4 regions of the Carnobacterium antarcticum genome follow, and region 4 is predicted to be linked to each of the others. Evidence: predicted binding sites of a transcription regulator. Region 4 holds the regulator's gene; each other region holds the start of a gene.

The links. Region 4 encodes LexA, which represses DNA repair genes until DNA is damaged. Its sites were predicted from a motif close to CNAACANNTGTTNG; they were not measured.
Region 1: a site for LexA is predicted at 2,525-2,538, ahead of NY10_RS01050 (replication-associated recombination protein A). Genes of this name have one in related genera too.
Region 2: a site for LexA is predicted at 2,333-2,346, ahead of uvrB (excinuclease ABC subunit UvrB). Genes of this name have one in related genera too.
Region 3: a site for LexA is predicted at 3,220-3,233, ahead of NY10_RS00880 (Y-family DNA polymerase). Genes of this name have one in related genera too.

What each region holds. Positions count from the first base shown of each region.
Region 1 is NZ_CP010796.1:179,324-184,335, forward strand. It holds gene NY10_RS01040 (universal stress protein) at 1-332, opposite strand, end outside; gene NY10_RS01045 (hypothetical protein) at 489-773, opposite strand; RNA gene ssrS (6S RNA) at 900-1,087, opposite strand; gene NY10_RS01050 (replication-associated recombination protein A) at 1,178-2,455, opposite strand; gene NY10_RS01055 (CidA/LrgA family protein) at 2,649-3,062, shown strand; gene NY10_RS01060 (LrgB family protein) at 3,040-3,747, shown strand; gene NY10_RS01065 (hypothetical protein) at 3,871-4,926, shown strand.
Region 2 is NZ_CP010796.1:238,766-243,777, reverse strand. It holds gene rpsO (30S ribosomal protein S15) at 1-116, opposite strand, end outside; gene uvrB (excinuclease ABC subunit UvrB) at 260-2,245, opposite strand; gene rpsT (30S ribosomal protein S20) at 2,519-2,776, opposite strand; gene holA (DNA polymerase III subunit delta) at 2,935-3,960, opposite strand; gene NY10_RS01300 (DNA internalization-related competence protein ComEC/Rec2) at 4,029-5,012, opposite strand, start outside.
Region 3 is NZ_CP010796.1:148,109-153,120, forward strand. It holds gene NY10_RS00855 (hypothetical protein) at 1-57, opposite strand, end outside; gene NY10_RS00865 (hypothetical protein) at 729-1,055, opposite strand; gene NY10_RS00870 (hypothetical protein) at 1,190-1,501, opposite strand; gene NY10_RS00875 (hypothetical protein) at 1,524-1,895, opposite strand; gene NY10_RS00880 (Y-family DNA polymerase) at 1,892-3,190, opposite strand; gene rpsD (30S ribosomal protein S4) at 3,467-4,072, opposite strand; gene msrC (free L-methionine (R)-S-oxide reductase MsrC) at 4,302-4,769, opposite strand; gene NY10_RS00895 (septation ring formation regulator EzrA) at 4,987-5,012, shown strand, end outside.
Region 4 is NZ_CP010796.1:455,859-460,870, forward strand. It holds gene recJ (single-stranded-DNA-specific exonuclease RecJ) at 1-2,146, shown strand, start outside; gene NY10_RS02430 (adenine phosphoribosyltransferase) at 2,170-2,682, shown strand; gene lexA (transcriptional repressor LexA) at 2,752-3,375, opposite strand; gene NY10_RS02440 (DUF896 family protein) at 3,538-3,780, shown strand; gene tkt (transketolase) at 3,901-5,012, shown strand, end outside.

The DNA of each region.
Region 1 (5,012 bases), 280 kb from region 4:
AAAATCAAATCAACATTTTTATCTTCAGGTATTTGTTTTGCAATTAATACTTTTGGAGAACCATATTCAATAGAATAGCTAATATCTGCGACACGGTGGTTCTTAGCATAGCGTACGTATTCTTCTAAAGTAGTTTTGGCTTGTTCATTAGCTTTTTCAGCCATCGAACCATCAAAAGTAGAAATACTTTGAAAAGCTCTTGTATCAATAACGTGAACAAGCAGCAACGTTGAATTATTCCGTACAGCTACTTGAACGGCTTTTTTAAAAGCGAGTTCCGCTTCTTTTGAACCATCAATTGCGACTAAAATACGATTGTATTGTTGTAACATATAAACCACTCCATCCTTATAAAATTTTAATGTATGATGATGAATAGATTGTTCTTATAGTTATTGTACCCTAAAAAAATCCGTTTTCATAGAAATTACATTTATTTAAGTAAGGGACTCTTTAAAAGAAAAAATGAAAGAGTCAAAAGTTGTAGATCAAGGCATTAAACGATTTAAACCAAAAATAAAAATAAGCATACAAAAGCTGATTACACCTAATACAGAAAAGGCAAGCCAGAGCGGACGATAAAAAACCAAAATAGCAGTAGCAAATCCGTTAATAGCTAGTAAGCTTCCGATAAAAGAAAAAAATTTCTGAGCAAATCGAGCTTTTTCAGATTGAGATTCAGTAATAAAAACAGTTGCTTTGCCGCTCCATAAGAAATAGGCTGCATAGAAAAGCAGTAACGTGAAAAGTCCAAATAAAATAGATACGAGCATGATGTATTCTCCTTTTTATCTTCTAATGGTTTTTGCGCTCCAAGGGCACTGTAACTATTGTATCATCAGGGAAAAGAAAAAAGCCATTCAATAAAGAATGGCTTTCAAAGTCTTTCAACTTTAATTAAGAAATCCGGTGATGCCGTTGGTACGTCCAGGTTGTATTGAACCCGCAGTTAGCAGGTGGGCTCCGCTGTCAAACGTCTAGCTACCAAGTGAAAAGGCATGCTATCAGTTTGAATCAGTTTGGATCCCAAGGTAATATTAATTGTTCGGTCAACACATGTTGGACATGACGAACATCTCAGAAATCTTATCCTTATAGTAGCATATACCTATAATACTGTCAAACGATTGAGCTGTCTTTTCAAAGATGAAACAGCTTAGAATGAATGAAGAAAGCGTTATTTTTTCTTTTTCGCTTGATTTATTTTGTCGTACTGTTGAGCTAATGCGTCTTCGTATTTTCCAGTGTGATTGGGTTGGTAATACAGAGCCTGCTTTAATTTATCAGGCAAATATTGTTGATCGACCCAAGCACTAGGATAGCTATGAGGATATTGGTAAGTTACGCCCCGACCTAGTTTTTTAGCACCGCTGTAGTGGGAATCTCTTAAATGATCGGGAACGTCACCGCTCTTTCCTGCTCGAATATCTGCGAGAGCAGCATCAATCGCTACGTAAGTCGAATTTGATTTGGGGGAAAGAGATAAATCGACTACAGCGTTAGCCAAAGGAATTCTAGCTTCCGGAAAGCCAAGTTTTTCAGCCGCTTGTACAGCGGTGACGGTCCTTTGAGCAGCTGCAGGATTGGCTAAACCAATATCTTCATATGCGATGACCATTAATCTTCTAGCAATAATTGGCAAATCACCGGCTTCAACTAAACGGCCTAAATAATGGAGTGCAGCATTAACATCACTTCCGCGAATAGACTTTTGTAATGCTGAGATAACATCGTAGTGAGCATCGCCGTTTTTATCGTGAGTCAACGCTTTACGCTGAATACATTCTTCAACAATATCTAAGGTAATCTGAATGGTACCCGTTTCATCAGGATCAGTTGATTTAACGGCTAATTCTAAACCATTTAAAGCACTTCTTAAATCTCCATTGGTTGCTCGGGATAAATGCAAGAGTGCTGTATCCGAAAGAGCAACAGATTCATTGCCTAGTCCACGTTCTTTATCTTTTAAAGCACTCATTAAAGCTAGTTGAATGTCTTCAATGGAGAGAGGCTTTAATTCAAAAATTTGCGAACGACTCCGAACAGCGGGATTTATTGTGATATAGGGATTCTCGGTCGTAGCCCCAATCATGATGACACGACCATTTTCCAAGTGAGGCAATAAAAAATCCTGTTTTGGTTTATCCAGACGATGAACTTCATCAAGCAATAAAATAACAGAACCGCTCATTTTAGCTTCTTCTACGACCACTTGCAAATCTTTCTTCGTATCAGTAGCTGCATTCAACATCCGAAAAGCATATTGGGTGGAACCAGCAATAGCACTAGCAATACTGGTTTTTCCAATTCCTGGAGGTCCATATAAAATCATGGAAGACAGCATTTTAGCGTCCACCATACGACGGATGATTTTTCCGTTGCCTACTAAGTGAGTTTGTCCTACAATTTGGTCAATATTAGTCGGACGCATACGAAAAGCTAACGGTTTATTCAAAGCAGAAGGCCTCCTTAAAAATTCTTTCTATATAGTATACCATTTTAGTGGAAAGTCTTCTACTGATTAAGAACATTTGTTTGCTTTTTCGAAACCGGTAAAACTTCTTTTGGCCGCTTGCAGACAAGCAGAGAGGCTCCCTATTCTATAAGAATTATGCTATTATGGACTAGATTAAATGGGGGAATAGGTAATGAAAATTTATCGTCAGTTATTTATTATTTTGTGTTTTTCATTTATAGGAGAAATGGTTTCAAAAGGATTTGATTTGCCGGTTCCCGGCAGTGTCATTGGCATGGTCTTATTATTTTTAGCTCTGCAATTCAAATGGCTGGATGTGAAGTCAGTTGAAAAAGCAGGAAACTTTCTTTTAAGCAATTTAAGTCTTTTGTTTGTTCCAGCTAGCGTAGGGATAATGGTTTATTTTCCCCTTATTAAAGAAAACTGGTGGATCCTCTTGATCATTTTATTGTTGACTTCTGGCTTCACATTGATTTTTGTTGGACTATTGGTTCAAAAAATAAAAAGAAAATTTGAAGAGCATCCTTCTGGAAATCATAAGAAGCGAAAGGCAGTGGTAGAACATGGTACAAGAATTAACAAGTAACCCGCTTTTTGGTTTGATTTTGGCCATAGGCATGTACTTGCTAGCTCATGCTCTATTTCAGAGGTATCCTTATCCTGTTTTAAATCCGTTGATCGTTTCGACTATTTTTATTATTCTTTTTTTGTTGAGTACCGGTATTTCATATGACGATTTTTATGTTGGTGGCAGCGTGCTGAATATGCTGATTGGTCCAGCTACGGTGGCTTTAGGAATCCCTTTGTACCATACTTTTCATTTATTGAAGAAACATTATAAATCAATCTTGATTGGAATTTTTTTAGGGACTATAGTCTGCACGTTTTTAACGGGCATTTTGGGAGTAGTTTTTCACTTAAATGAAAAAATGATTGCTTCTTTAATGCCAAAGTCGATCACCTCTGCAATAGCTATTGAAATATCTGGAAAAATGGGAGGTATTCCTTCTTTGACACTAGTTTTTGTAATTGTTTCTGGTATTATGGGCGCAATGATGGCACCGGCTATTTTTAAATGGTTTGCAATCACCGATGATATAGCTCAAGGCATTGCTTTAGGAAGTGCTGCTCATGCTGTTGGAACGTCAAAAGCTATTGAACTTGGTGCTGCTCAAGGAGCAATGGCGGGGTTAGCCATTGGTGTGACAGGTGCAATTACCGTGTTTGTTGCTCCATTCATGTTTAATGTCATCCAGTCTTTTTTTCTCTAAAGTTCTTTGTGTGTTAATCTAAGTTAGTCGCTTTTTTTATAACAATTTGCCATAATTAAAAGAAACGCCGGTTAAAAAAGTAAAGCCGGGTATCAGAAATAACTGAATGAAAGGGGTTCGCCAATGAAAAAGAGTAATGGAACCTTTAACGAACCCCAAAAAACTATTAGGGGTGAAGAGGTGGGAGAATTGACGGAAAATTCACAAGTAAAAGCTGTCTATCAAAAACCCGCTTTAGTTGAAATAGATGAAAAGGGACACTATTTAGAAACTGCTGCTCAAGCGGAAGCTATTTTAAATGAAGCATACCGTCAATCAGAAGAAATCTATCGAGATGTTCAACAACAACTAATGGACTTAAAGAATTTGATTCATGAAAATAAATGTCTTCTCGAACAAAGGCAAAAACAAATGACAACGCAAGCGCATAATGAGGCAAATGAGATTCTAGCTGCTGCAAAACAAAAAGCAGATCGTTTAAGCAAAGAAACGGCTGCGAAGTTGAACAAAGAGAGAGCTGACTACCACGCTGCTTTAGCTCATGATTTAGAGCGGTTGACAAAAGAAAAGGAATGGTTTGCATTTTATCAGGAGCAATCAAAAGAGAATTTAGAAAGTAAAGAAAAAATACTCTTTTTTAATCAACAAAAAATACAAGATGACTATCAATTAAGAGAACAAGAATTGCAAAATCAACTGATGTATTATCGTGAATTGAACAGTAAAAGAAAAATAAAATCATTTAAAATTGGACTAACTATTTTTATTTTGACTGGTATCAGTATTGTCCGACTTTCCTTTTTGCAGCATCCTACTTTTATTGTGCCTATTTTAATCGCTTGTTTAGCCGTTTATCTTGTTTACATTAATCTAACAGACGGAAAAACAGAAAAAGAAACGAAAAAAACAGCTTTTCATAATACGGTATTGATCGAACAAAATAATGCTTTAAAAGAAGAAATAAGTGGTCTTGAAGAAGATCTTAAAAAGCTGCTTAAAGAAAAAAGCGACGCCGAAAAAGCAGACCGCACGTATACTGATCGATTCCAATTTTTAAATATTATGCAACAAGACTTGAAAGAATCAGAAATGAATCGAAAGATACTAGAATCTGAGAATGCAGCTTTAAGAAAGTACTTGATTTCTGAAGATTCTACGAAAACTAAGCCGTCTGAGTGACCGTTTCTGTATCTTAATGCTAGTGAACGAATGAATCTAACCGTGAGTTTTCCGCCAAACTTCTATGGGAAGAGTCTTTCTTTTAC
Region 2 (5,012 bases), 220 kb from region 4:
AAGTGGTTGATTTCTTCAGTCAATACAGCAATTTGCACTTCTGGAGAACCAGTATCTCCTTCGTGTGTTGCGTATGCTTTCATGATTTCGTTCTTTCTTTCTTTAGAAATTGCCATTTCTAAGCACCTCTTTCTTTTAGTTTGTCCTATTACTGAGTAGACGTTGGTGATTCGTTAAACCAAGTAAAGGATTGTGTTTTAAGCACAAGTAAACTTTACATGATGTCGGACATAAATGCAAGCATTAATCTATGGTTTTCTTATTTGTATTGAGCAGTCAATTCTAAAATAATATCACGTAGATTAGCTGCTTTCTCAAAGTCTAATGTTTTTGCAGCTTCATGCATTTCAGCTTCCATTTTCATGATCAATTCTTTTCTTTCTTTTTTCGATAAACTAGCTACTTTTCCAGAAGTCAATTCCCCTTCTTCTCCACTTACAGCTGTTGTAATAGAAATCAAATCACGAACTTCTTTAACGATAGTCGTTGGTGTAATGTTGTGTTCTTCGTTGTACGCTACTTGGGTTGCGCGACGTCTTTCCGTTTCTCCTATAGCGCCTTTCATAGAATCCGTTACTTTATCAGCGTACATAATAACTTTCCCGTTTTGATTACGGGCCGCTCGTCCAATCGTTTGAACCAAAGAACGCTCACTTCTTAAGAAACCTTCTTTATCTGCATCTAAAATCGTTACCAGTGATACTTCCGGCACATCGATCCCTTCACGAAGTAAGTTAATACCTATCAAGACATCATAAACCCCTAAACGCAAATCACGAATAATTTCGGTCCGCTCCAGGGTCTTGATATCGCTATGCAGATACGCTACTTTAATGCCGACCTCTTTTAGATAATCCGTTAAATCTTCTGACATTTTTTTAGTTAACGTCGTAACAAAGACACGCTCATTTTTCTCAATACGGTCATTTATTTCGCTGATCAAATCATCAATTTGTCCTTTGATCGGACGCACTTCAATAATCGGATCCAACAAACCTGTAGGCCGAATGATTTGTTCAACGACTTCAGGGGTTCTTTCCAATTCATAAGGACCAGGTGTCGCTGAGATGTACATGATCTGATTGACGTGTTTTTCAAATTCTTCTAAACGCAAGGGTCTGTTGTCTAATGCACTCGGCAAACGGAAACCATATTCTATTAAACGCTCTTTTCTCGCTCTGTCGCCGTTATACATTCCTCTGATTTGCGACATAGTGATATGGGACTCATCGACTACAATCAAAAAATCATCCGGGAAAAAGTCCATTAACGTATATGGTGCTTGACCAGGCTCGCGTCCATCCATATGTCTGGAATAGTTTTCTATTCCAGAACAGTAACCCATTTCTAAAAGCATTTCTAAATCGTAATTGGTACGCTGTTCCAATCGCTGAGCTTCTATCAATTTATCTTCTGAACGCAAAACTTTCAACCGGTCTTCTAATTCAGCTTGTATGGTTTTAACTGCATTACGTGTTTGTTCATCATTAGCAACAAAGTGAGTCGCTGGAAAAATCGGCACATGTTGCACATCAGCTTTAACTTCTCCGGTCAAAACATCTACTTCACGAATCCGATCGATTTCATCACCAAAAAATTCTACACGGATAGCTTCACTGTCTCGCGATGCCAAGAAAATCTCAACAACATCGCCTCGCACACGAAAACGTCCCCGTTGAAAATCAATGTCATTTCGTTCAAATTGCATATCTACTAGACGACGCAGCATCTCATCACGGTTCATTTCTGCACCAACACGGATAGATAATACGTGATCACGATAATCAAGCGGGTTCACTAATCCATAGATACATGAAACAGAAGCAACGACAATCACATCACGCCGTTCCAATAACGAACTAGTTGCAGAATGGCGTAATTTATCAATTTCATCGTTAACACTTGATTCTTTCTCAATAAAGGTATCGCTAGAAGGGACATAAGCTTCTGGTTGATAATAATCATAGTAACTGACAAAGTATTCGACTGCGTTATTAGGGAAAAACTCTTTAAATTCTCCATACAATTGACCTGCTAATGTTTTATTGTGAGCAATCACAAGAGTCGGCTTGTTCACTTCTTGAATGACATTCGAAACAGTAAATGTTTTGCCTGTACCCGTTGCGCCCAATAAAGTTTGCTCTTTTTTTCCTTCTTCAAGGCCTTTGACTAATTCTTTAATGGCATTGGGCTGGTCTCCACCAGGTTGGTAATTCGATACGAGTTTAAAACGATCTTTCTCCATGATTACTTTTCACTTCCAGTCATTTTTTCTCTCTTATTAGGTTAAGAATAGCAGCATTATGTTATTTCTATCTTTTCATTCTACCACTGAACATGTGTTCTTACAACTCTAAAGCTACTGCCTATTAAAAACACACTTAGAGGGTTTCTCTAACTATCTATCCCTTAAATCAGTTCGTCAGAAAGAACCAAAAAGACAAAAAAATAAAGCTATAACAATTGGAATCCCAATAGTTACAGCCATACTCTTTTATTCATATAGAACTAACGACAATTATTTTTTAGCTAATTTAGCTGTTAAACGAGATTTGTCACGGTTAGCTTTATTTTTATGAATCAATCCTTTTGATGCAGTCATGTCTATAGCTCTGATTGCTTCTTTGTGTAAAGCCTCAGTATCTTCGCTTCCAGCTTCAACAGCTTGAACAAATTTTTTCACAGCAGTACGCATAGCGCTCTTTTGCACATTGTTTTCTAAAGCTGATTTTTCTGAAGTACGGACACGTTTGATTGCAGATTCGATGTTTGGCATTTGATTCACCCCACTTTCAATTAATTACAACTTAAAATAGATTATTCTAGTTGTTTCCAACACTTAATCATTATACATAATGCCTGGCTTCATTGCAATATAAACTGTAAAGTTTTTTTACTTGATAGCTTAAACGGCAAGTGACGATTTTAATTTCTTTAACGGCCGCCTGAAAACTGCAAAACAAATAATTCGAATTGCATTTCGCGATTTCCTTGGCCAGTCTTTAAACGGTATTCCGCTTCAATTAAACCGTTATAGGCCTCCAATAACGCTTGCTCTTTGAATTTTCTCATTTGCTGAATTCCTAATTTCACCCGGTAAGGATGCACTTTCAAGAGTTTAGCAATGTCTCCTTGTTGGTATCCTTTTTTTTCAAGTATTTTAATTTGAATCAATAAACGAAACTGAGTGGTCATAATCGCGTTGATTTTTATGGGATCTTCTTTTTGCAATAACAAGTCTTGATATAAATTAAGTGCTGAACCGACATCCTTTTTCAAAACATATTCATTTAATGCAAAAATATTTTGTTCCAATGATTTAGCGACTAATTCGTTGACAGCTTCTTTAGTGATCAATTTGGTGTCTTGTCCGAAAAGAAACAATTTTGGCAATTCCGCCATTGCAACTGAAAGTTTAGCATCTGTTAATTGAATGAACAATTCAAAAGCTTCCGGAGATATTTTAAACCCTTCATTTTCAATGGTATCTTTTAAATAGTGCCGCATTTCTTTTTCTGATAACGCTGCAACTTCGATCAAAGTAGCCGTTTTTTTCAGTAATTTCGTAATTTTTTTGCGTTCATCTAACTTTTCATAAGGGGCAAAAACGACTAAAACGGTTGTATCAGAAGGATGATTCAAGTATTGTTCAAACCATTTTATATCGTGTTCAACTTTTGATTTGGTTCTTTCACCGGTTAAAAAAAGAGGACGATCAATGATAACTAATCGATGATCTCCAAAAAAAGGGATGGACTCTGCATCGTCTAACGCTACTCCAAGCGGGACTTCTTCCATATCATAAGCGCCAAAATTCAAATCAATCTCGTCCTCTTTTAAGATGGATTGAATAAATGTGTCTCTGGCAATTCCAGCTAAATATGATTCTGTTCCTAATACTAAATAAACTGGAGCGCTCTCGCCTTTTTTTAGTTTGGCTATTTCTCTTGCAAAATCCAACGCATTCCACCACTTTCTTGTTCTTCTCTCATGGTACAAAGCTAGGATTGAATTTGCAAGTTCTTTTTTTATTTCAAAATCGTTTGAATGGTTTCTAAATACATTTTCTGGTTTAGTTCTAAGTAACGATAATGAATTGCGCCGTTAAGATCTGTTCGGTAAACTTTTGCTCCAACTTCTTCAATACGCTGCAGCACTTCTTCATTAGGATGTTTGAAGCGATTGTTTAACCCGCATGAAATCAAAGCCAATTTTGGGTCTAAGGTTTCGATAAACAGCTTGCTGGAAGAAGTTTGACTGCCATGATGCCCAACTTTCAAAATATCTGCTCTTAAATAAGGGTATTGTTTTAATAAGTTCTTTTCCCCGCTTTCTTCCAAATCGCCAGTAAACAACCACAAAAAAGATCCAATTTTACCATAAACCACCATTGAATCATTGTTTTCCCCTGCTCCTGACGAGAAGGGCCACAATACCATTAATGACTGATTCAGCATAGTGATGCTTTCCTTAGAGGCCAAAACTTCCTGCATTAACGTTCCCTTTTCCGCCAATTCTAAGACCGTAGTACGAAAAGCAGCTTTCTGTGTTGTTCCAGCTGGAAATAACAATTCTTTTACTCGGATAGTCTGGGCTAGCTCACGTAAAGCGCCAGCGTGGTCTTCATCACCGTGGCTAATAAAGACTTGATCCAACGAAGTGATTCCGTGAGACTTTAATACAGGTATTAATACACGGCTCGCAACTGTGGTCTGTCGTTCTCTTAGCTGCCACTTTTCTTTTTCAAACAGCAAGGAGCCTCCAGTATCCATTAAATAATGCCCTTTCCCAAAAGGATCTTTCATTAGAATAGCGTCTCCTTGGCCAACATCGACTATAATGACTTCGCCAAAAGGTGAATACTTTTGATAAAAGACAAAAACGAATAACGTCATCGCTACTAAAAAAACGCTATAGATTCGCTTCTTTTTAACTTTTTGATCAGCTTCTAACGTGATAAGAAAAAAGATAAGAGACAATGTCAGTAAAACGGTTAATGTCAAGGGTACTCT
Region 3 (5,012 bases), 310 kb from region 4:
AGCTTCTGTAATCTGCTTAATTTCTTTCAAAAAATCATCATTTACTTCAATCAGCAAAAGAATCACCTCAATCAATTAATTAATTAATACATTTATTATAAGATAAAAAAGGCTATTAAAGAATAAACTATTGAGTTAAATTAGAAAAAGCTTACTCAATTGTGTCAACTATGTGAAAGTTAATCCTGAGGAAGAAGAAAATGGAGCAAATGAAGGGAATCTTTGGGTGCGTTAAGAACTAGATTGTATTTACTGCTCTATCATTATTATATTAGATGGACTATAGAAAGAGTTGAGACCGGAGAGGGAAGATAAAAATAGGGTTCTATCATTTTAGATGTTGGTAAGTGAAATGACTATATGCTACAATCTTGAAATGTTTGGAGGAATAGTGGCTGCTTGTAGCCTTGAAAACCTGTAGACCCAAAGAGGCTCCTGGTTTTCCCATGGCTTTCTACAAGCAAACAGGTAAGTTCCGAAGGAGATTTCAATCTAAGAGACACCAATACGATTTGATAAAGAGCCAAAATAGTCTAAAGTCAAAAGCACTAACTTCTTTTAACTTTGGAATTATAAAGAAACAAATATCGTTAGTCCGTAAGAAAAATAAGCATAAATCTAAGTAAAATAAAAAAGTCCACAAATGTTTATAAATAAACATTTGTGGACTTTTAAAAATATATTTCGTAAATTGGATGGGGCTTTTTTTATGCAATAATACTCAACCTTTAAAAAGAACTAGGTTTTTCAACATTAGACTTGATTATTTTCAATCTAGATTCATCTATATTAGATAAATCGAAACCTTCTATATCCCGGAAACAATTTTCGACTTCGAATTTCATTTCATTTGAACCAGATAATTCTCTTAATTGGTAGTAAAAAAGAGCTTTAGCTTCGTTATCATGATTCGATAGTAATTGAGCTACTCTATCTTTACCATTTAACTTAGATATAAGATTATTTTCTGCATCTGAAATAACATAAAAGTAAGAATTACCAAAAATATCATGTGAATCATCTTTATAAGAAATTAATTGTTCTAATGAAATCATTTAAGCACTCCTCTAAATGATTTATATTTTTTTATTCTACTTTAGTATGTCAAACACCTTAATGATTTGTATCTAACAATTAAATTTAAATAAAAAATAATCCTCAATCAAAAAGAGAGAAGGGTATTTTTTCCTCAAAACATAACCTTCTTATGCGGCATCTTTCTGCCTTTATAATCAAATATCTGTCCAAAGTAGCTAGGTTTCGAATCGAGACGGTACTCTTGCACAACTAATTGCATCCGATCGTTTATAGTTCCTTCTATACTAATGACCGAATCTTCTTCAATGTCGTACATAAATTTATAAGCTTTCATTCCAACGACCAGACAATTGAATTTACGGTCATCTACTTTCAGTGTGAAACGGCATAGGGGAGAACCGTTATCGGTGTTAATCACTTTAACTTCAGAAACAACTTTTCCGGTGAGTATAGCAAAATTCATTTTAAACAGCTCCTTTTATCTATTAAACATCATCATCCGTGTTGTTCCATTTTTTTAGAACCACAAATTGAATGTTTCGAATTTCATCAAAATCGACTTTGGTATTATTTATGAAGATACCTAATTCGTCACCACCAACAATATGACCAACTACGTCATCATAGTAAAATCCGTTTTGATCTACGTTTTCAAGTTGAATAGCGACAGACTTATTCTTTACTATGGATTCATTTATTACTATTTCAATTTCACCTTGGTTCATCTGTCTTTTTTGCTGATTAACTTTTGTCCTTTCGCTTGATAACTTTTCTTGGACAGCCGTATGCTCAGATAAATAAAAGCCTGCCCATTTCTTAATGCCGCGATCACGATATTCCTCATTTAAAAAGCTCATTGGATACCCTCCATTCCGCCAGCGTGCCCACCAACAAGAGAGCTGCGGTTAATAGCTGTAGCTCCTTCTAAAAGGCTGCTAGCATGTACTAGTGATTGAAAACCATACTTATCTCTTATTTTATCTACCAACAAATCTAATTTTTCATTTGTGATCTGTTGAGAGGGATCTTCAAATAAATCCAATTGAATATTACTAGTGTAAGTCAATTTTGAATAAGAAATTCCGATACTCCTTACAGCCATGTCGTCTTCATAATGTTTATTGAAAATATCAAAACAATAATCGACTAACTTCTTCGTATTAGATGTATTAGGAATTTTTAATTGTCGAGAGAATCCTGCTTTTTCTTCATGCTTAGAATAGGTAACGGTAAGGCTGACACATCCTGTTTTGCAAAGGTGCTTTCGAATGCGGGTCGCCACTTGTTCCGCCATTTCTCGAATCACTATTTTGATCTCATGTCTTTTATAATAATCTCTTTTAAGTATTTGAGAGTTTCCGTAACTTTTTTCTAAAGGACGATACTGATCTCTAATATCGCTGCGATCGATACCCCATGCACCAGCGTATAGCTGTTCTCCAATAAGGCCCATAGACTCTCTTAGCTGGTAAAAATTTGCATGTGCTAAGTCATAGACTGATTTAATCCCTAAGCTATTTAGCCGTATAGCTGTTCGTTCTCCGATGCCCCACATGTCGGTTATGTTTTCTATTTTCCAAATCGTTTCTGGGACATCTTTGTATCGCCATTCAGCAATCAAATTAGCGTTGCATTTGGCTTCATTATCCAAAGCTAGTTTAGCCAGCAGCATATTGTCACCAATTCCAATAGTGACGTAAAGGCCAGTTTTCTTATGAATGTGGTATTGAATCATTCTAGCCAAGTCGTAGGCGCTTTTTCTTTTAAAGAGCTTCAAGCTCGCTCTAACAGACACAAATGATTCATCTATGCTGTAAATATGTAAATCCTCATCTGAAACGTATTTACGAAAAATATCGTTGATTTCCGTATTCTTTTCTATATAAAATTGCATGCGTGGAGGCACGATCAATAAATCAGGATGATAGGGGATATCCCGTTTTCTGGTCACGTTACTGATGCCTAATACTTTTTTAGCTAAAGGGGAGGCAGCTAGAACCAAACCGCCAGCATTTTCTGCATTGCTCATAACTACCAACATAGTTTTTAATGGGTGCAGGCCGCGTTCAACACATTCAACTGAAGCATAAAATGATTTAACATCAACACAGAGAATGTCGCTGCTTATCTCATCAGAGTAATCGAATGACATAAAGATCCCTCCTTTTTTATTTCATTATACGAACAAACGTTCGATAAGTAAAGCGAACAGAACATTAAAATAACCCTAGGAAACAAATCCAAGAGTTTTATCAAAATGCCTAGTAGTCCGCCGTTTATTTTTTAAAAAAGTTCCCCCAAAGTTCCCCCAAAAAATAATAGAAATACATGGACTAACATGGAGAGTTGGTTAAAAATAAAAAAGCCCGAAAGGCTATTATATAGCACTTTCGAAGCTTTTACAGTTACTAGATAGAATCTAGTTTTATTAACGGTTGTAGTACTCAACGATGAATGCTTCATCAATTTCAGCGTATAACTCTTCACGTAATGGTAAACGAGTTAATGAACCTTCTAATTTTTCAGCATCAAAAGTTAGGAATTCAGGACGGCCGAATAATGATTCAACAGCAGACTTGATGATTTCCATGTTTTTAGATCTTTCACGAACAGAGATGACTTGTCCAACTGAAACGCTGTATGATGGAATATCAATGCGTTTTCCGTCAACAAGGATGTGACCGTGGTTTACTAATTGACGAGCTTGACGACGTGTAGTAGCAAAACCTAGACGGTAAACAACGTTATCTAAACGTTGTTCTAGTAAGATCATGAAGTTATCACCGTGTTTACCTTCATTGATTTTACCAGCTTTTACGAACAAGTTTTTAAATTGACGTTCGTTCATTCCGTACATGTGACGCAATTTTTGTTTTTCTTGTAATTGCAAACCGTATTCTGTTAATTTCTTACGGCTGTTTGGACCATGAGGACCTGGAGCGTAAGGACGGCGTTCGATTTCTTTACCTGTACCAGAAAGTGAAATGCCTAAACGGCGAGAAACTTTCCAACTTGGACCTGTATAACGTGACATAATAAAATTCCTCCAATAATTCTTTTTTGGAGTAAAATAACAAGTTGATAGTTCAGTATTTCGTGCAGTTTATTTTTCATTCTTCACCTTTGCAGCCGCAGGTTACACAAATGCACCATAATTGGCAATAAACTGTTGACGTGAATACCACTTTCACGCTGCATTATTTTACACAACTTGAATTATACAATGTATTCTTCTCAAGAGTCAAGCATTGTTGCACTTTTGTTTAAATCTGGCTGTTTTTTAATAAGATTTCAACAAATTGTTCTAAAAACTGTTGATCCACTGTATCAAAACGATTCGTGATCGGAGCATCGATGTCCAATACGCCTATTTTTTTATTATTTATCGTTAATGGAATGACGATTTCAGATTGACTGGCTGCGTCACAAGCGATATGACCTGGAAATTGATTAACGTCTTCCACCACAACAGATGCATTTTTTTCAAAAGCTGTACCACAGACACCTTTACCTATTTCGATACGGATGCAGGCTACTTTTCCTTGGAAAGGGCCTAAAACAAGTTCGCCAGAGGTTTCTTCATAAAGATAGAAACCAGCCCAATTGATATCAGGCAAATTTTCAAATAATAATGCTGCAGCATTGCTTAAATTCGCAATAAAGTTTTTTTCGTCACCAATCACAGCAGCTAGTTGCTGGTTAGTTAATCGGTATTTAGCTTCTTTTGACAAGTAAATCACTCCTTTAAAATGGTTAGTTACTAAATGAGGTGAATAAAAAACCTTGTTTAGTAGTGTTAGATTTCATTGTATATGTTACAATATACAATAGGTATTTTTATAAGTAAACGTAAACTAAATGAACACAACTATTTTTTGAAAACAAGTCAGTAAATCAAATTAAAAAAATACAAGTAATGAAAGTACCAATTCAGCTGGAGGTATTAGAATGAGTTTTGAATATATTTTGATAGC
Region 4 (5,012 bases):
TCTCATGCACGATATGGATAAAGCCGTTTCCCGTATTATGGAAGCAATTGAAAAAGGTGAGCTGATCACTATTTATGGCGACTATGATGCGGATGGTGTCACAAGTACGGCCGTTTTGAAAGAAGCCATCGAAATGATTGGCGGAGAAGTAAATTTTTATATTCCAAATCGATTTAGCGACGGTTACGGTCCGAATACTCAGGCGTTTGAAAAATTGATTGAAGCTGGAACTGGGTTGATCGTTACCTGTGACAATGGTGTTTCAGGACATGAGGCGATTGCTAAAGCCAATGAGTTAGGAATTGATGTAGTCATAACCGACCATCATGAATTGCCTGCAATCTTGCCAGCGGCTTATGCAATTGTTCATCCCCGTCATCCAAATGGCCACTATCCATTTAAAGATTTGGCAGGAGTAGGAGTAGCGTTTAAGCTGGCGACTGCTTTACTGGGTGAAGTTCCACTTGAATTACTCGATTTAGTAGCTGTTGGTACCGTGGCGGATTTAGTTTCTTTATTAGGAGAAAACCGGGCTTTGGTCATGCAAGGAATAGCTGTTTTAAGAGAATCGCAAAGAGTGGGTTTAGCTGCTTTATGCAAGGTGGCTGGAGCCAAGCAATCAGAAGTAGATGAAGAGACGATTGGCTTTATTTTAGCCCCTCGGTTGAATGCGATTGGGCGTTTAGGCGAGGCTGCTCCTGCTGTAGAATTGTTGACGACATTCGATGAGGCCGAAGCGAATTCTTTAGCCCAGTTAATTAATGAGAAAAATAAAGAACGACAAGCCTTGGTTTCAACCATCACAGCTGAAGCTTTTGATATGATTGAAAAAAGCGATGCGAACCCGCATGTGTATGTATTAGCAAAAGAAGGCTGGCATGAAGGAGTTTTAGGAATCGTGGCCAGCAAAGTGGTTGGCAAGACTGGAAAACCAGCCATTGTATTGAATATGGATAGGACGAATGGGACAGCTAAAGGGTCAGGACGAAGCGTGTCAGCTTACCATCTGTATGAAGCATTAGAAGATGTCAGTCACCTGACGACGAATTTTGGCGGACACCATATGGCAGCAGGTTTGACACTGCCTGTCGAGAATATTGGTGCGATTCAAACAGAACTCAATGCTTTCTTACTGCAAAGCGGTTTAGCTGAGCAGTTAACGGAAGAAATCGTAGTTGATGAACGGTTGACCATAGCTGAGAGTAGCGTGGAATCAATCGAAGAGCTGCAAAAGCTTGCTCCTTTTGGAACGGATAATCCTAAACCGGTCTTTTTATTCGAAAATGTAAAAGCACAAGATGTTCGACGTATCGGCGGAGATAATGCACATTTGAAATTAAAAATAATGGATGAAGCAGCATCTTTAGATGTGATTGGTTTTCAATTCGGCCCTGTTGCAGCTGAGATTGGTGCTGATGCTGAACTATCGATTGTGGGACAGTTAAGCATCAATGAATGGAATGGGTTGCGTAAGCCTCAGTTGATGATTGAAGATTTGGCAATTGAGGGAGTGCAAGTTTTTGATTTGAGAAGTACTCAAATCGCTCCAGCAATTTGGCAGATGGCACCTGCTGATTATTTATTTTTCAATGAAAAAAACTATCAACAATATGAAAGCAGCATCACTGAGACAAGTTACGGTCATTTGATCACTGATCAAGAAAGTGCCGAGGGTTTTATCCTGCACACGGATCAACTTATTTTAGTTGATTGCCCCTCAGATTTAACTTTATTAAGCACTGTATTGAATCAGGTAGAGCCAACAAAGGTTGTGGCTTGTTTCTTTAACCAAGAAGAAGCTTATCTTACTGGAATACCTAGTCGGATGCAATTTTCACAAGTTTTTAAGTATACTGCAACTCATATTGATATTGATGTTCGTCATAAAATAAGTTTATTAGCAACGCATTTGAAAATAAAAGAAAAACTATTGATTTTTATGATTTCTGTGTTTTTTGAAGTAGGATTTGTTACAATAAAAGACGGTGTTATGAATATTGTTCCAAATGCTGAAAAGAAAGAGTTGACTGAATCGACTACTTATCAAAACCGTTTGAAAAAAATAGCAGCTGAAGAAGCTTTGATCTATAGTCGGTTTACTGAACTAGAAACTTGGTTAAAACAACAGTTGAAAAAAGAACTGTAAAATTGGATGGAGGAAAAGTTTCAATGGACTTAAAAAAATATATTGCAAATGTACCCGATTTTCCCGAAGAAGGCATTATCTTTCGTGATATTTCACCTTTAATGGCAGATGGAGAAGCTTATCGTTATGCTACCAACGAAATCGTTCAATACGCAAAAAATAAAGGCGTGGATATGATTGTTGGACCTGAAGCTCGTGGATTTATTGTAGGATGTCCCGTTGCCTATGAATTAGGTATCGGTTTTGCGCCGGCACGTAAAAAAGGAAAATTACCTCGTGACACAGTCGAAGTCAACTATGGTTTAGAATACGGCAATGACGTTTTGCAAATTCATAAAGATGCTATCAAACCTGGACAAAAAGTGCTGGTTTGCGATGATTTACTAGCTACTGGTGGAACAATTGCGGCAACAGTCAAATTGATTGAGCAACTAGGAGGAGAAGTAGTCGGTATGGCTTTCTTAGTTGAGTTAACCGATTTAAATGGACGTGACAAAATTAAAGGATACGATATTTTAGCTTTAATGGAATACTAGAAGCTTGATAAACTAATAATGGACAATACAAAAAGTCGTTAAACAAAATTTGTTTAGCGACTTTTTGTATTAAAATATATGGCTGCGGTAAAGTCCTACGACTTTTCCTAAAACAGATACTTCATCTAAAATAATAGCATCCATGGTCTCATTTTCCGGCTGCAAACGATAATAATGATCTTCTTTATAAAACCTCTTACATGTTGCTTCGTCTTCATTGGTCAAGGCAATAACGATATCTCCGTTGTTGGCGCTGGATTGTTTGCGGACGATCACTTCATCACCATCAAAAATCCCAGCATCGATCATGCTTTCCCCACGGATAGTCAACATGAAAAGCGATTCGCTTTCTTGTTTTAAGTTTGGCGGAAGCGGAAAATAATCAGTCGCTTCTTCTACTGCTAAGATGGGTTCGCCCGCTGTAACAGTTCCTAGCAAAGGAATTTGTTTTAATTGAACACCTAATTTTGATAACCCCGTAGCTGTTAATTCGATTGCTCTCGGCTTACTAGGATCTCGTTGGATAAACCCGTTTTTTTCCAATCTGGACAGATGCCCATGGACAGTCGATGTAGAAGATAAAGAAACGGCTGTTCCAATCTCGCGTACAGTCGGTGGGTAACCTTTTGATTGGACTTGTTCGTGGATATATTGTAATACTTCAATTTGTCTAGATTCTGGAGTTTTACGCATAAATAGCTGCACCTCAATTCCTATATATTTCTTATTCATAGAATACCATAAAATTATATGCGAATCAAACAAATGTTCGCTATATTTAAAAATCACTTTGATGTATTTTATAGGATTTTTTTGGTATAGTAGCTAAAGAATACAAATAATGGAGTGAGTAAAATGTTACCTAAAGAACAATTGACCAGAATCAATGAATTAGCAAATAAATCTAAAGCTGAAGGGCTGAGCTTGTCTGAACAAGCAGAACAAAAAAAACTTCGCGAAGCGTATTTAGCGGCTTTTCGGGGAGGAATGCGCAATCATATCGAAGGACTAAAAGTTGTTGATGAGGAAGGCAACGATGTGACTCCCGATAAATTGAAAGAAATCCAAAAAGAAAAAGGCATCCACGACCGTTCCTAACAAATGGAGCGATAAATAGTGCAGGTATTAAGAAAAGAAAGACTGTTTTTATAAAAAATGCATTCAGTGATTGCTTCAATGGGAATAAAACAGTAAAATAGAGGTATTACAATTGAAAGGATGATTTACTTGTTTGACAATACGGACCAATTAGCGGTAAATACAATTAGAACACTGAGTATAGACGGAGTGCAAAAAGCCAATTCTGGTCACCCAGGCTTGCCGATGGGGGCAGCGCCGATGGCGTATACTCTTTGGACGCAACAATTAAAAGTAAACCCTAAAAATTCAACGTGGGTGGATCGTGATCGGTTTGTCCTTTCAGCCGGCCATGGTTCAATGATGTTGTACAGCCTTTTACACCTTGCAGGCTATCAGGTGTCGATTGATGATCTAAAACAATTCCGCCAATGGGAAAGCAAGACTCCTGGACACCCAGAAGTTCACTATACCGATGGGGTTGAAGCGACTACTGGTCCATTAGGACAAGGGATCGCAAATGCTGTAGGAATGGCAATGGCTGAAGCCCATTTAGCCGCTACGTATAACAAAGAAAATCACCAAATCGTGGATCATTACACGTATGCTTTGTGTGGCGATGGCGATTTAATGGAAGGGGTTTCTGCAGAAGCAGCAAGTTTAGCGGGTCATTTAGAGTTAGGTAAACTGATCATGTTATACGATTCGAATGATATTTCATTGGATGGACCGACTTCAAAAGCCTTCACTGAAAACGTTGGAAAACGGTTTGAAGCGTACAATTGGCACTATATTTTAGTAAAAGATGGAAACGATTTAGACGAAATCAATGCTGCACTTGAAGCAGCAAAAGCAGAAACAACGAAACCAACCTTGATCGAAGTGAAAACGGTGATCGGTTTTGGGGCTCCTAATGCGGGATCTCATAAAGTCCACGGTGCTCCACTAGGTCCAGAAGGGATCGAAGCAGCGAAAAAAGCTTACGGATGGGAAGGCGAAGACTTCTTCGTGCCCGTTGAAGTAGCACAACGTTTCAAAGAAACGATGGTCGATAAAGGCGTTGCAGCGGAAAAAGAATGGACGGCTGCTTTTGAAGCTTACCGTAAAGATCATCCTGAACTAGCGGCTCAATTCGAATTGTCGATGACTACTGAATTGCCAGAAGGTTGGGACAGTGAATTGCCAAGCTTCTCCGTAGAAGACGACGCTTTAGCTTCTCGTGTTACCGGAAGCCAAGTTTTGACTGCTATCTC